2 regions of the Ensifer sp. SL37 genome follow, and region 2 is predicted to be linked to the other one. Evidence: predicted binding sites of a transcription regulator. Region 2 holds the regulator's gene; the other holds the start of a gene.
The links. Region 2 encodes LexA, which represses DNA repair genes until DNA is damaged. Its sites were predicted from a motif close to TGTTCNNNNTGTGTTCNG; they were not measured.
Positions count from the first base shown of each region.

Region 1 (6,168 bases), 1.5 Mb from region 2:
CCGAGCTCCTTGGCCATGATCTGCGCCAGCGTCGTCTTGCCGAGCCCGGGAGGGCCGACGAAGAGCACGTGGTCCAGCGCCTCGCCGCGATTTTTTGCCGCCTCGATGAAGATCTTCAGGTTGGCGCGCGCTTCCGCCTGGCCGGTGAAGTCATCCAGCGTCTGCGGGCGCATGGTCGCATCGAGGTCTTCACCGCGCTTTTCCGGCGTTATCAGGCGTGCGGCGTCAGTCATGCGTTCGTTCCATTCGGTCGGGCAGCTCAGCGCTGCAACCCGTCATCATGCCGGGCACGATGCGTTCTGCCTTCTGTGCCCGGCCAAGGCAAGCGTTCATCGCGCCAGTTCTTTCAGGCCAAGGCGAATGAGCTTGGCGCTGTCGCCGCCTTCGCCGCCGTTCTTCAAGGCCGCCGCAACGGCATTGGCCGCCTGGTCGCGCGAGTAGCCGAGATTGGTGAGCGCCGAAACCGCATCGGAAACCGGCGCGGAGGCGACGCCTTCGCCAAGCTCCTGCTTGAGGCCGATCGAGGCCGACATCTCGCCGGCGAAGGACGGCGCCTTGTTCTTCAGTTCCGTGACGATGCGCACCGCCACCTTGGGCCCGACACCGGGCGCACGGGAGACGGAGGTCTTGTCCTGCAGCGCGATCGCATTGGCCAATTCCCCCGGCGTCAGGGTGGAAAGCACGGCCAGCGCCACTTTCGAGCCGACCCCCTGCACGCTCTGCAACAGCCGGAACCATTCCCGCTCCAGCGCCGTCAGGAAGCCGAACAGCTTCAACTGGTCTTCGCGCACATACGTCTCGATGAAGAGCACCGCCGCCTCGCCCGCCGATCCGAGCCTGGACAGCGTGCGCGCCGAACAAAAGGCAACGTAGCCGACGCCGTGCACATCGAGCACGACGTGATCCTCGGCGATCTCGTCGATGGTACCCTTCAATTTGCCGATCATGTGGCGTCTCTCGCGGTGGGTTCTGGATGGTCATCGGACCATCGGAAATTATCGTGTCGGGCGCAACTACGCCATCAATGCGGCAAGCCGGCTCGTCACCGATTGCCGGTTGTGGGCATGGCAGATAGCGATCGCTAGTGCGTCCGCCGCATCGTTGCCCTTGAACTCGGCCTTCGGCATCAGAACCTTCAGCATCATGTGGATCTGCTGCTTCTCGCCATGGCCGACACCGATCACCGCCTTCTTGACCGCGTTCGGCGCATATTCGGCGACCCTGAGGCCTGCGCGCGCCGGCACCAGCATGGCGATGCCGCGCGCCTGGCCGAGTTTCAGCGTCGCTGTCGCGTCCTTGTTGACGAAGGTCTGCTCCACCGCCGCCTCGTGTGGCTGATAGCTGTGCACCACCTCGGCAAGGCCGTCATGCAGCTGGCAAAGTCTGGAGGCGAGGTCCATGTCGCCATCCGACGTCACCGTGCCCGAGGCGACGAAACGCAACGAATTGCCGAGCGTCTCGATGATGCCCCAGCCGGTACGACGGAGCCCCGGATCGATGCCGATGATGCGAATCGTGGTCTGCATGAATTTCACCCTATGATGTCAGTCCGGACGCTGCCAGCAAAAAGTGAACAAAACAAAAACATACGCACAGTTGAGGCGCGGCCTCAGGTTTTCTTCGGCACCGCCCTTGGATTGAGGAAAATTGAGCTTACATAGCCTTGCATCAATTTCTCTCAATAAAGGCCTTTGCCATGGCGACTTTCTCCGTCCTCGATCTTTCCCCGATCACTGAAGGCGGCAGCGTCGCCCAATCGCTGGAGAATTCGCGCCGTCTGGCCCAGGCGGCCGAGGAGAACGGCTACACCCGCTTCTGGCTGGCCGAACATCACGGCATGAAGGGCATCGCCAGTGCGGCGACCTCGATCGTGATCTCGCACGTGGCGGCAGCGACGAAGACGATCCGTGTCGGCTCCGGCGGCATCATGCTGCCGAACCACTCGCCGCTTGTCATCGCCGAACAGTTCGGAACGCTCGCCGCCCTCTACCCCGGCCGCATCGACCTCGGCCTCGGCCGTGCGCCCGGAACCGACATGCGCACCGCCCAGGCCCTCCGACGCAACATGGAGGCGAGCGGCAACAACTTCCCGAACGACGTCGTCGAACTGCAGGCACTGCTCGGCCCCGTCGCCGAGGACCAGAAGATCATCGCCGTGCCCGGCGCCGACACCAATGTGCCGATCTGGCTGCTCGGCTCAAGCCATTTCAGCGCCCATCTCGCCGGCATGCTCGGCCTGCCCTTCGCCTTCGCCTCGCATTTCGCGCCGGACATGCTGCTCTCGGCGCTGGAGATCTACCGCGAGCGCTTTACCCCCTCCGAGACCCTTGCCAAGCCGCAGGTGATGGTCGGCGTCATGGGAGTTGCCGCCGATACGGACGAGGAGGCGAACTACCTCTTCACCTCCATGCAGCAATCCTTCGTGGCCCTGCGCCGCAACGCGCGCGGGCAGTTTCCGCCGCCGGTCCAGTCGATGGATGGGCTCTGGAGCTATGACGAGAAGATCTTCGTCGACCATTCGATGATGTATGCGGTGGTCGGAGGGCCAGAGACGATCCGGCGCAAGATCGGGGCGTTCCTCGAGCAGACAAAGGCCGACGAACTGATCATCTCCATGCCGATCTTCGACATGCAGGCGCGGCTGAATTCGCTTCGCCTCTTCGCCGACGCCCAGCGCGATCTCGCCAAGGCGGCGTAAAGCCGGCCGATCAGATCGCCCCGAAGGCGGGTGCGATCTCTTCCAGATTGGCAAAGAACCGATCCGGCCCGAGCCCTTGCAGGAAGACCGGGTCGGCATAGCCCCAGGCAACCGCACCGGCCGCCACGCCCGCCTTTCGCGCCGCATCGATATCGCGCGCCTCGTCGCCGATCGCCAGGATGCGAGCCGCATCGAGACCGGAGTGCCGGATCGCACGCTTGAAGTGCTGTGCCTTGCCGAAAAGCGCGGCACCGCATTCGAAGAGATCTATCGTCGCTGCCGCTTCGCCGAGTGCGGCGCGAATACCCTGCTCCGCGTTCGAACTCACGATCGCAATGCCGATGCCCGCCGCCTTCAATTTCCAGAGAAGCTCAGCGGCGCCCGGAAACAGCCGGACGCTTGCCGCTTCAGTCGCCATAGCACGGCGCATGAAGGTGGCGATCTGCGGCAGTTTCCAAACGGGCACGCCGAGATGCGCGATGATCTCGCGGCTGCCCATGGTGCGCAACGACTGGAACTCCTCGACCGAGAGTTCGCGGAAGCCGTAGCGCCGTGCAGCCGCGTTGCACGCCGTCATGAAACTCGCCGCCGTATCGGCAAGCGTGCCGTCGAAATCGAAGATCGCGAATTCATAGGTCATCGGGCCATCCAAAGAAAAACCCGCGGCCTTTCGGACGCGGGTGAAAATTCTGCGAGCGATGGTCGTCCCAATCAGGCCGACAGCTTCGCCAGGATCTCGTCCGAGACTTCGAAGTTCGAATAGACGTTCTGGACGTCGTCGTCGTCTTCAAGGATGTCGATGAGCTTCATCAGCGACTGCGCCTTTTCTTCATCGACCGGAACGGTGTTCTGTGCCTTCCAGATCGCCTTGACCGTTTCGGCTTCGCCGAGCGTGTCTTCGAGCGCCTTGGACACTTCGCCGATCGCTTCGAAACCGCAGATGATCGTGTGGCCGTCCTCGTCCGTGGTGACGTCGTCGGCACCCGCTTCGATCGCCGCATCCATCACCTTGTCGGCGTCACCGACGGAGAGCTTGTAGGTGATCTCGCCGACGCGATCGAAGGAGAAGGAAACCGAGCCGGTTTCGCCGAGCGCGCCGCCGGCCTTGGTGAAGGTCGAGCGCACGTTCGAGGCGGTGCGGTTGCGGTTGTCGGTCAAGGCTTCGACGATGACGGCAACGCCGCCCGGGCCATAACCCTCGTAGCGGACTTCTTCGTAGTTCTCCGCGTCGCCGCCGGAGGCCTTCTTGATCGCCCGTTCGATGTTGTCCTTCGGCATCGACTGCGCCTTGGCGTTCTGGATCGCCAGGCGCAGGCGCGCGTTCATCGCGGGATCGGGCATGCCCGACTTGGCGGCAACCGTGATTTCGCGCGCGAGCTTGGAAAACATTTTCGAGCGCACCGCATCCTGACGGCCCTTGCGGTGCATGATGTTCTTGAACTGTGAATGGCCAGCCATGGCACCCTCTGCATGCATTAATTTGAATGGAATGGGGCGCCTTATAGTTTTATTGCCGCTTTCCGTCCAGCCGGGGGGCGGTTTTTCAGTTGGCCGAGACCTGCGCGCGGCTCAAGAGGAAGCTGTGTCCGTCGTCACGGCGGCAGGAAAGGCCAGTGCGTTCCGACACGCAGGAGAACGGCCCTCGCGACCAGCTTTGCCCATAGTCGAGCACAGTCCCAGTCGAACAGCAGCTGGGATCGCCGACGGCGGGATTGAGCGTGGCGGCTCCCGCCCGGCCAAGGGTCGCCCTGACATAACGCGGCGCGACGATATCGCAGGCCAGCTCCGGACCGCCATCGGCGGGCTGATAGACGGACGTGCCGCCAGCCGGCGTGTAGATACAGCCGATATTGCCCGAGGGCATCGCGAAGATCTCCGGCTCACCCGCCGGTCGGACCGTGGTCTCCGGCTGGCTTTGCGGCTGTTGCCCCTCGGGAGACGGCATGCGCGGCGGCGGCGCGCCACCGGCCTCGGCAAGAGTCGAGAAGGAGAGAAAGAACGATACGCCAACCACGAGCAACTTCATCGGGCGATCCCAGGATGTTCAAACGCCCTTGAGGATATAAATCAGTGGTTTGCTTGGCAAGGAACGCAGGGATACTTTGATACTGGCGCTGTCGGCGTAACGCTTATCGTAGTCGTCGCCGAACATGTCCAGAAAGGCGTCGATCGGCGGGCCACGGCGGTGCATCGGCAGGATCAGCGAGGCGCGCAGCCGGCTGACCACCCGGCTCATGCTCTCGGCACCCATGGTCAGGCCGCCATCGACAGGCACCATGAGCACGTCCAGCCGGCCAATCTGGCTGTAGTGGCTGTCGTCGAGTTCATGGTGCAGATGGCCCAGATGGCCGATGCAGAGATCCGCCACCTCGAAGATGAAGATCGAGTTCCCGTCGTGCTCCATGGCGCCGCCGCCGGCGCGGATGTCGGTCGTCACGTTGCGGATGTGGGCGTCGCCGACCACGAGATCGTGGCGCGCCGGTTGGCCGCTATCGCTCCAGCCATGAAGCACGGTCTTGATCGCCGGATCCGGCGTCAGCGTGTAGTGGCTCGAATGCGCCTTGTTCATGGTCGCGACCATCGGCGGCATCGACGGTGCATACCAGCCGCTATAGTCGGTTGCGATCGAGACGCCGCCGGGCGTCTCGATCAGGAAGGTGGAATGGCCGAGATAGCTGATCGTCACCTCGCCGGCCGTCGTCTGCCCCTTGGTGGCAGCCGCGGGCGTGAAACTGGCAAAGGTTGCCTGGGGGAGCGTTTCGGCGATCGCCTGGCATTGGCTGACAGGGCGCGGCTGTTGCTGCGCATGGGCGACCGATGGCCAGAACGCGTGGATGAACCATATGGCGGCGAATGTGTAGACAAAGTACCGGAGCATCAGCCTTCACCTCTCTCACTTGCCGCCTGACCTCGGGCCTTGGGGGCACGCGGCAGGCAGGTATTGAACAGCGAATGGAAGCCTTTGCCTTCGCTCGACCGAACGGTGGCGTCACGGGGCGCGGAAAGAATTGTTCAAGGGCCCGGCCACGTCCAGTTACAAACGGCAGGCGGTGCTCACGTTTACGTCACCGACCCTGAGGCCGATAAGGCAATGATAGCCTCTTCAAAGCCGAATGCCCCGGCATTGCTGCCGGGGCATTCGTCTGATTGTCGTCCGGCCTGCCCTATTCGGCCGGGTGCGGCGCCGGTTCGCTCACCGCCGCCTTGCGTCGCCGGAACGACCGGAGCGCGACGTAGAACACCGGCGTCAGGAACAGGCCGAGGAACGTTACCCCGAGCATGCCCGAAAACACCGCCGTGCCGAGCGACTGGCGCATTTCGGCACCCGGGCCGGTCGCGATCATCAGCGGCACCACGCCGAGGATGAAGGCAAAGGCGGTCATCAGGATCGGACGCAGGCGAAGCTGGCTCGCCTCTACCGCCGCCTCGATCGGCGTCTTGCCCTCGTCTTCGCCCTGCCGCGCGAACTC
Region 1 is NZ_JAPPRN010000006.1:2,125,765-2,131,932, reverse strand. Features, by position in the region: gene ruvB (Holliday junction branch migration DNA helicase RuvB) at 1-233, opposite strand, end outside; gene ruvA (Holliday junction branch migration protein RuvA) at 330-947, opposite strand; gene ruvC (crossover junction endodeoxyribonuclease RuvC) at 1,014-1,526, opposite strand; gene OVA00_RS22325 (LLM class flavin-dependent oxidoreductase) at 1,697-2,698, shown strand; gene OVA00_RS22320 (HAD hydrolase-like protein) at 2,709-3,338, opposite strand; gene OVA00_RS22315 (YebC/PmpR family DNA-binding transcriptional regulator) at 3,410-4,156, opposite strand; gene OVA00_RS22310 (hypothetical protein) at 4,242-4,724, opposite strand; gene OVA00_RS22305 (MBL fold metallo-hydrolase) at 4,743-5,579, opposite strand; gene OVA00_RS22300 (efflux RND transporter permease subunit) at 5,863-6,168, opposite strand, start outside.
Region 1: the regulator LexA is predicted to act here: its motif matches at 1,570-1,587, upstream of ruvC (crossover junction endodeoxyribonuclease RuvC).

Region 2 (6,168 bases):
CGTTGATCACGAGGTTGCTTGGGCCTGGCGCGGCACGGGCAGCATGACTGTAGGCTGTTAGCGTGGCCGCCGCAGTTCCCGCCACCAGCAGGAGATCGCGCCTGGACAGTGCATGCTGGTCTGAGAACATGCCTTTGCTCATTGCCATTTCCTTTCTGCAAAAGGTCTATCGGCATCTCGCCGGAAGGCCCTCTGGTGACCGGCGATCTAAGGAAGGCGCATAAGAGTAAATGCTCGACACGTGTCGCTTGGGCATCGACACGGACCCGGCGAGCCTCGACCAGCCGGGCCTGTCAAAGTCGATTACTGCAGGCTCATCACGATGCGACCGTCGATCTTCCCGGCTTCCATGCGGCGGAAGATCTCGTTGATATTCTCGAGGCTATCCCACGAGAAATGCGGCGCGACTTTGCCTTCAGCGGCGAACTGGAGCGACTCTTCCAGGTCCTGGCGGGTGCCGACGATCGATCCACGCACGGTGATGCGCTTAAGAACAGTCTCAAAGACCGGTACCGAGATCATACCTGGGGGCAAGCCGACGAGCGCCATGGTGCCGCGCGAACGCAGGAAACCGAACGCCTGTTCCATCGCAGCGGGCGAGACTGCAGTCACAAGCGCTCCATGCACGCCGCCGGTGGCCTTGATTACCTGCTCGACCGCATCCTTGGCCTTGCCGTTGACTGTCAGGTCGGCGCCCAATTGCTTTGCAAGTGCCAGCTTGTCGTCGAAGATGTCCGCCGCGACGACATGCATGCCCATCGCCTTTGCGTACTGCACGGCCATGTGGCCAAGCCCCCCGATGCCGGAGATGGCAACCCATTCACCGGGACGGACTTCCGTTTCCTTCAACCCCTTGTAAACGGTGACCCCGGCACACAGAACCGGCGCGGCAGGACCGAACTCCAGCCCATTGGGCAGGCTGCCAACGAAATCAGGATCCGCCAGGCCATATTCGGCGAATGTCCCGTTGACCGAGTATCCCGTGTTCGACTGGGCCGCACACAGCGTCTCCCAACCGGTGCGGCAATGCGGACAGTAGCCGCAGGCGCTGTGAAGCCAGGGAACGCCGACCCTGTCGCCCTCTTTCACTCTTTTGACACCGGCGCCGACCGCCGAGACATAGCCGACACCCTCGTGCCCGGGAATGAATGGTGGGCTGGGCTTCACCGGCCAGTCGCCATTTGCAGCATGGAGATCGGTATGGCAAACGCCCGTTGCTTCGTATTTCACCAGGATCTGTCCCGGCTGCGGCGTGGGCACTGCCACTTCCTCGATCGTCAGGGGCGCGCCGAATTGCCGAACGACGGCTGCCTTCATCGCCTGAGCCATTTGCCAATCCTCCTCCAATCGCCGGGCCACGGAGAGGTTTCTTATGGGAACAGTGGGCCGGCAGGGGCCTATCTCACATACGAAAATCGTGTAATTGGCTCGAGCATCATGGCGCTCACCGCCAGTGCCCGGACGTCATTTCCTGCTTGGCGTATACCGCCAACATTTCAACGCAGTTCACGTAGCGCCATCGTCAGGTTGCAGCGTAAACCCGCCGGCAGAGTTCGACAATGGGTGGAGTGCAGAAGCGGTTCAGAGACCGACTGCCTTCGGCGCCCGGCCGGATCGAACAACGCAGATCGTGCAACGGCGTTCGAGCGGGCGCGCTGGCGCGCGTATTGACAGGATCGGCGCCGGTCGTGTTGACTGAATGCTACGGGGCCGTAGCTCAGTTGGGAGAGCGCCGCAATCGCACTGCGGAGGTCGAGGGTTCGACTCCCTTCGGCTCCACCAAAACGATCAGTAGGTGCCCGGTTGCCGAGGTATCGGAACAGCGGCTGATTTGTCATCAGCAGATCGCCAGTTCGAGTCTCTCTGGGGACACCACCATGCTAAGCCACCGTCCGGCCTTCGCGAAACGCTGCCCGATCCCGTGGCCACCTGTTTTCAGAGGCTGAACGGATCCCGCGCCGATCGCTTCTCGCTCGGTGCACTGAACGGGTCGGCTTTCTTCTCCTTGGACTTGCGGCCCTCGTCGGCGATGATCTCGTCGACCGCCCGCTGGCATTTCATCAGCTCGTCGGCCGCCGGGCCGGTGCCGCGCAGGCTGAGATTTGCGATGACGCGATCTTCAAACGCGATGGCCAAGGCCCGCTTGCGCACGAAGCCCGTCAGGAACTGGGCGTCGGTGACGTTCACGAACAGAAACTTTCCGCTCGCATCACCGGCAGCGGTCGCCGAAGCGCTCCAGGGATCGGTCTTGTCGAAGCGGAAGGTCAGGTCGTACTCTTTGCCGACCTCGAGCGACCTCCAGTCGTCGCTGGCGAAGCTCATATAGAGCGGCGACTCGGAGCCCTTGGGATAGAACCCAAGGCGCAAGGTGACCCCGCCGTCGAATACCGACGAGATGAAGCAGGAGCCCTCCATCGAGGTGTCGGATGCAACGGTCCAGCCGTCGACATCCTTCCACTTGATGATTTCGGACTCCTCAGCCGCGGCCGATCCCGCGGCGATCAGACAGCTTACCAATCCGACCAGCAATCTACGCATGCAAAACCCCCGTTTGCCCGCATTTTGATAGGTCCCCCCGTCACTGTCGAGGGTGCCTAGCCGATCCCAGGCAATATTTTAGGAATATTCACCTCTCTGCGGCAAGCGGACGCGCCCATCACATGGCGAAAGGATCTTTCGACGACTTGGTCTGGCCGCCGCCGGCAAAGGGATCGTTGTTCGGCGCATTGCCACCGGCGCCCGCAAAGGGATCGTTCGCCGCTCCCTGACCGCCATTCGGGATCAAGGCGCTCACCGCCTCCTGGCACTTGAACATCTCGCTTACCGCCTTCATCGAATCACGCAGGCTGAGGCTCGCGACGACGCGCCCCTCGAAGGCCAGCGCCAAGGTGTTTTTGCGAACGAATTCGGTAAAGAAGTCGGTGTTGGAAAAGTTGACGACAAGGGCCTTGGCTCCGGTCAGATCAACACCGAACGCAACGGCCGGCCACTGACGACCACGGTCGAGCTGCAAGGCCACATCGTATTCCCGCTGCGGCTCGATTGATTTCCATTCGGCATTGCCGATCGAAAGAAACGCCAGGTTCGTCGATCCCCGCGGATAAAAGCCGATACGAAGGATAGCGCCGGCGTCATAGCTCGTCGCCGCGTAACACGAGCCTCCCAGGGAAGGATCGGATCCCACCGTCCAGGCGTTGATCCGTTTCCAGATATTCGAACGCCCTTCTTCGGCAGACGCCGCTCCAGCCGTGAGCAACAGGCCGAGCACCACCAACGACAATCTATGCATGCAACCACCCCACTATCCACGCAAAGTTATCTTTTTTTAGAGGCCTGTCGAGACGGTGAAGGCCCTTCCCCGCAGGGATTTTTGCGCGCCCCAGGCCCGATGCGAAAGCTGGCAGCTCCGATGCATTCTCCGCGCCGGTCCATGAAGAACGGCCGAGACGAGCTTGAGATGGAGCGGCTGGCGCAAATCAGCCACAGCCTGCGGGCAAAGAGCTGTTGAACATGGCAGAGTGATCGCCATGCTTGCTGGACTTCGGAACGAAAGCGCGGTTCACATCGTTTACCAACCCGTAGTCCCACCCCTTCATCAAGTGGACGATCACCGTGCTTGCCGCCCTGCTTCTCGCTTCGATAGTCGCATCGCCCAATATGCCTGACGTCAAGCTCAGTGCCGCGACGGTGGATGAACTCCAGACCGATTTCGAACGGGCCGTGCCGTGCCATCAGATCGATGGACGCAATGTTTGGAAGGGCGCGCTCGCGTTCTACATCCAGTCCTTCGTTTATGACGGCGATACGCCCGTTGCGACCGATGCGGCCGACGCAGTGCTTCCGGAAGACAACAGCGCCGAAACGGTGAAGGAGTTCGAAGACGCCTGCTCGGCCTCGCAAGCGACTTAAGTCTCTCCGCGAAGAGAGCCGCGATTCTTTCGAATCACGCGCGCGATTGACCTGCCCGGCGCTGTTTTGGGACGCAACCGTCGCCGAAAACCGCCCCGCTCCCGCAAAAGTGACCAATCGCCCCCCACAGAAGCAGCCAATTGCCTGAATTCACGGAGTTTTAGGCACTTGCGGAACACATATGGAACAGATAGTGTCTGTTCTTGATTTGTTTCACGCCTCTGGAGCGACGTGCCATGCTGACCCGCAAGCAACAGGAATTGCTTCTGTTCATCCACGAACGCATGAAGGAGTCGGGCGTACCGCCGTCTTTCGATGAAATGAAGGATGCGCTCGACCTGGCGTCGAAGTCCGGCATTCACCGCTTGATCACGGCGCTCGAAGAACGCGGGTTCATTCGCCGGTTGCCGAACCGGGCACGCGCGCTCGAAGTCATCAAGCTTCCGGAAGCCTACGCCGCCGGCCAGCAACAGCCGCGCAGGGGCTTCTCGCCGAGCGTGATCGAGGGCAGCCTCGGAAAGCCGCCGGCCGCCGCTCCTGCCACGCCGAAGCCGGCGCCGGTCGCCGAAAGCACGTCTGTTTCCGTCCCGGTGATGGGGCGCATCGCTGCCGGCGTGCCGATCTCGGCGATCCAGAACAACACCCATGACATTACCGTTCCGCTCGACATGATCGGCAGCGGCGAGCATTACGCCCTCGAAGTAAAGGGCGATTCGATGATCGAGGCCGGCATCTTCGATGGCGACACGGTGATCATCCGCAACGGCAACTCGGCCAATCCCGGCGACATCATCGTGGCGCTCGTGGACGACGAGGAAGCGACGCTGAAGCGCTTCCGTCGCAAGGGCGCGTCGATTGCGCTCGAAGCGGCCAACCCCGCCTACGAGACGCGCATTTTCGGACCGGATCGCGTGAAGATCCAGGGCAAGCTCGTCGGGCTGATCCGCCGCTACCATTGAATTCCAGGCAGAACGCCGAATCAGAAGAGCCTCGCCACTGAAAGTGGCGAGGCTCTTTCCATTTAAGGCGACCTGAAATCCAGATCGCTTATTCGTGGATCGTGTATTCGCCGAGTTCGCAGAGATCCTGCGTGTCCTCGGTCGTATCGAGGGCCGAGCCTTCCTCGAATTCGAATCGCATGTCGTATTTGCAGACGTCCCGCCCGTCGGCAATGGTGATCTCCATGCTCTCGCCGGGGTTAAGGACCTGCCGACCGAAAACATCGTCTTCCCATTCATTGACGCCGACCGGCGACGTATAGAAATTCGTCAGTACCGCGCCGGTGTTGTTCTTCAGCTGGAAAACCAGGTCGTCCGCGCGCGCCTCAATAGCGGTCGCCGCAAAACACGCCAACGCCGTCAGGATCAGTCTCTTTTTCATTGATGCCATTGCCTCCGTTCTTAATGTTGACGGACGCTACCGATGCGGTTGATCTCAGCGGAGTCATCGTTCCCCCTCTACCGAATTCACCGAAGCGATAAGATCCGACGGAGGCATAGGAGACGTGGCTTGCGCGGACGTGTCGCGAATTTTACCGCGCTGCCCTAAGGCAGAACGCCAAACCAAATTTAACGAGGTGAGATTATTGGAGGCCTCGCCCGGAATTGAACCGGGGTACAAGGATTTGCAGTCCTCTGCGTCACCACTCCGCCACGAGGCCTCACAGCTCGGATAACCAAGCGTTGGCGCGGATTTAGAATGATTGCCGAAAAACCGCAAGAGGCATTTTCTGAAAAACGCGCCGTCGAATTGCAGGACGGATACTTTCCACAGAACGATCGACGATGACCGCCGATCGTCTCCCAGCTGATCTCAGCACCAGGGCGTCGGGCGCCCTTCCCACGGCCGCACGAGCCCCTCGGAAACGAGTACACGTCCAAGAGATTGGTCACCGCGTGTGACCAGGCGCAGTTTCTCGCCGGCCTTGGCATCTGATCGCCCTCCCGCCGAGATCAGCCTGAAGTCGCCTGCATTCAGCAATTCGCGCAGGCGCTGCTTGGCGTAGAAGCCGCGCGAACGCTCCTTGTCGCAGCTTGCCTGGCGGATTCGCGGTGCATCGACATCGGCGACGCGGATCGTCTCGCCATGGAAGACGAAGGTCGCGCCATCGATCACGCAGTTGTCGTTGCGAATGCCGCAAAAATAGAACTGATCGGTACGGATGGATGCCGTCTTCACCTCTTCATTCGGCCGCACGAGAGGGGTTGGCGGCGTGACGCCGACATTCACCGACGGCACCGGGGCGGCCAGGACAACCTT
Region 2 is NZ_JAPPRN010000006.1:3,640,893-3,647,060, forward strand. Features, by position in the region: gene OVA00_RS29895 (ethanolamine ammonia-lyase) at 1-142, opposite strand, end outside; gene adhP (alcohol dehydrogenase AdhP) at 304-1,329, opposite strand; tRNA gene OVA00_RS29905 (tRNA-Ala) at 1,707-1,782, shown strand; gene OVA00_RS29910 (hypothetical protein) at 1,936-2,529, opposite strand; gene OVA00_RS29915 (hypothetical protein) at 2,657-3,271, opposite strand; gene OVA00_RS29920 (hypothetical protein) at 3,658-3,909, shown strand; gene lexA (transcriptional repressor LexA) at 4,146-4,868, shown strand; gene OVA00_RS29930 (hypothetical protein) at 4,957-5,298, opposite strand; tRNA gene OVA00_RS29935 (tRNA-Cys) at 5,496-5,569, opposite strand; gene OVA00_RS29940 (thermonuclease family protein) at 5,722-6,168, opposite strand, start outside.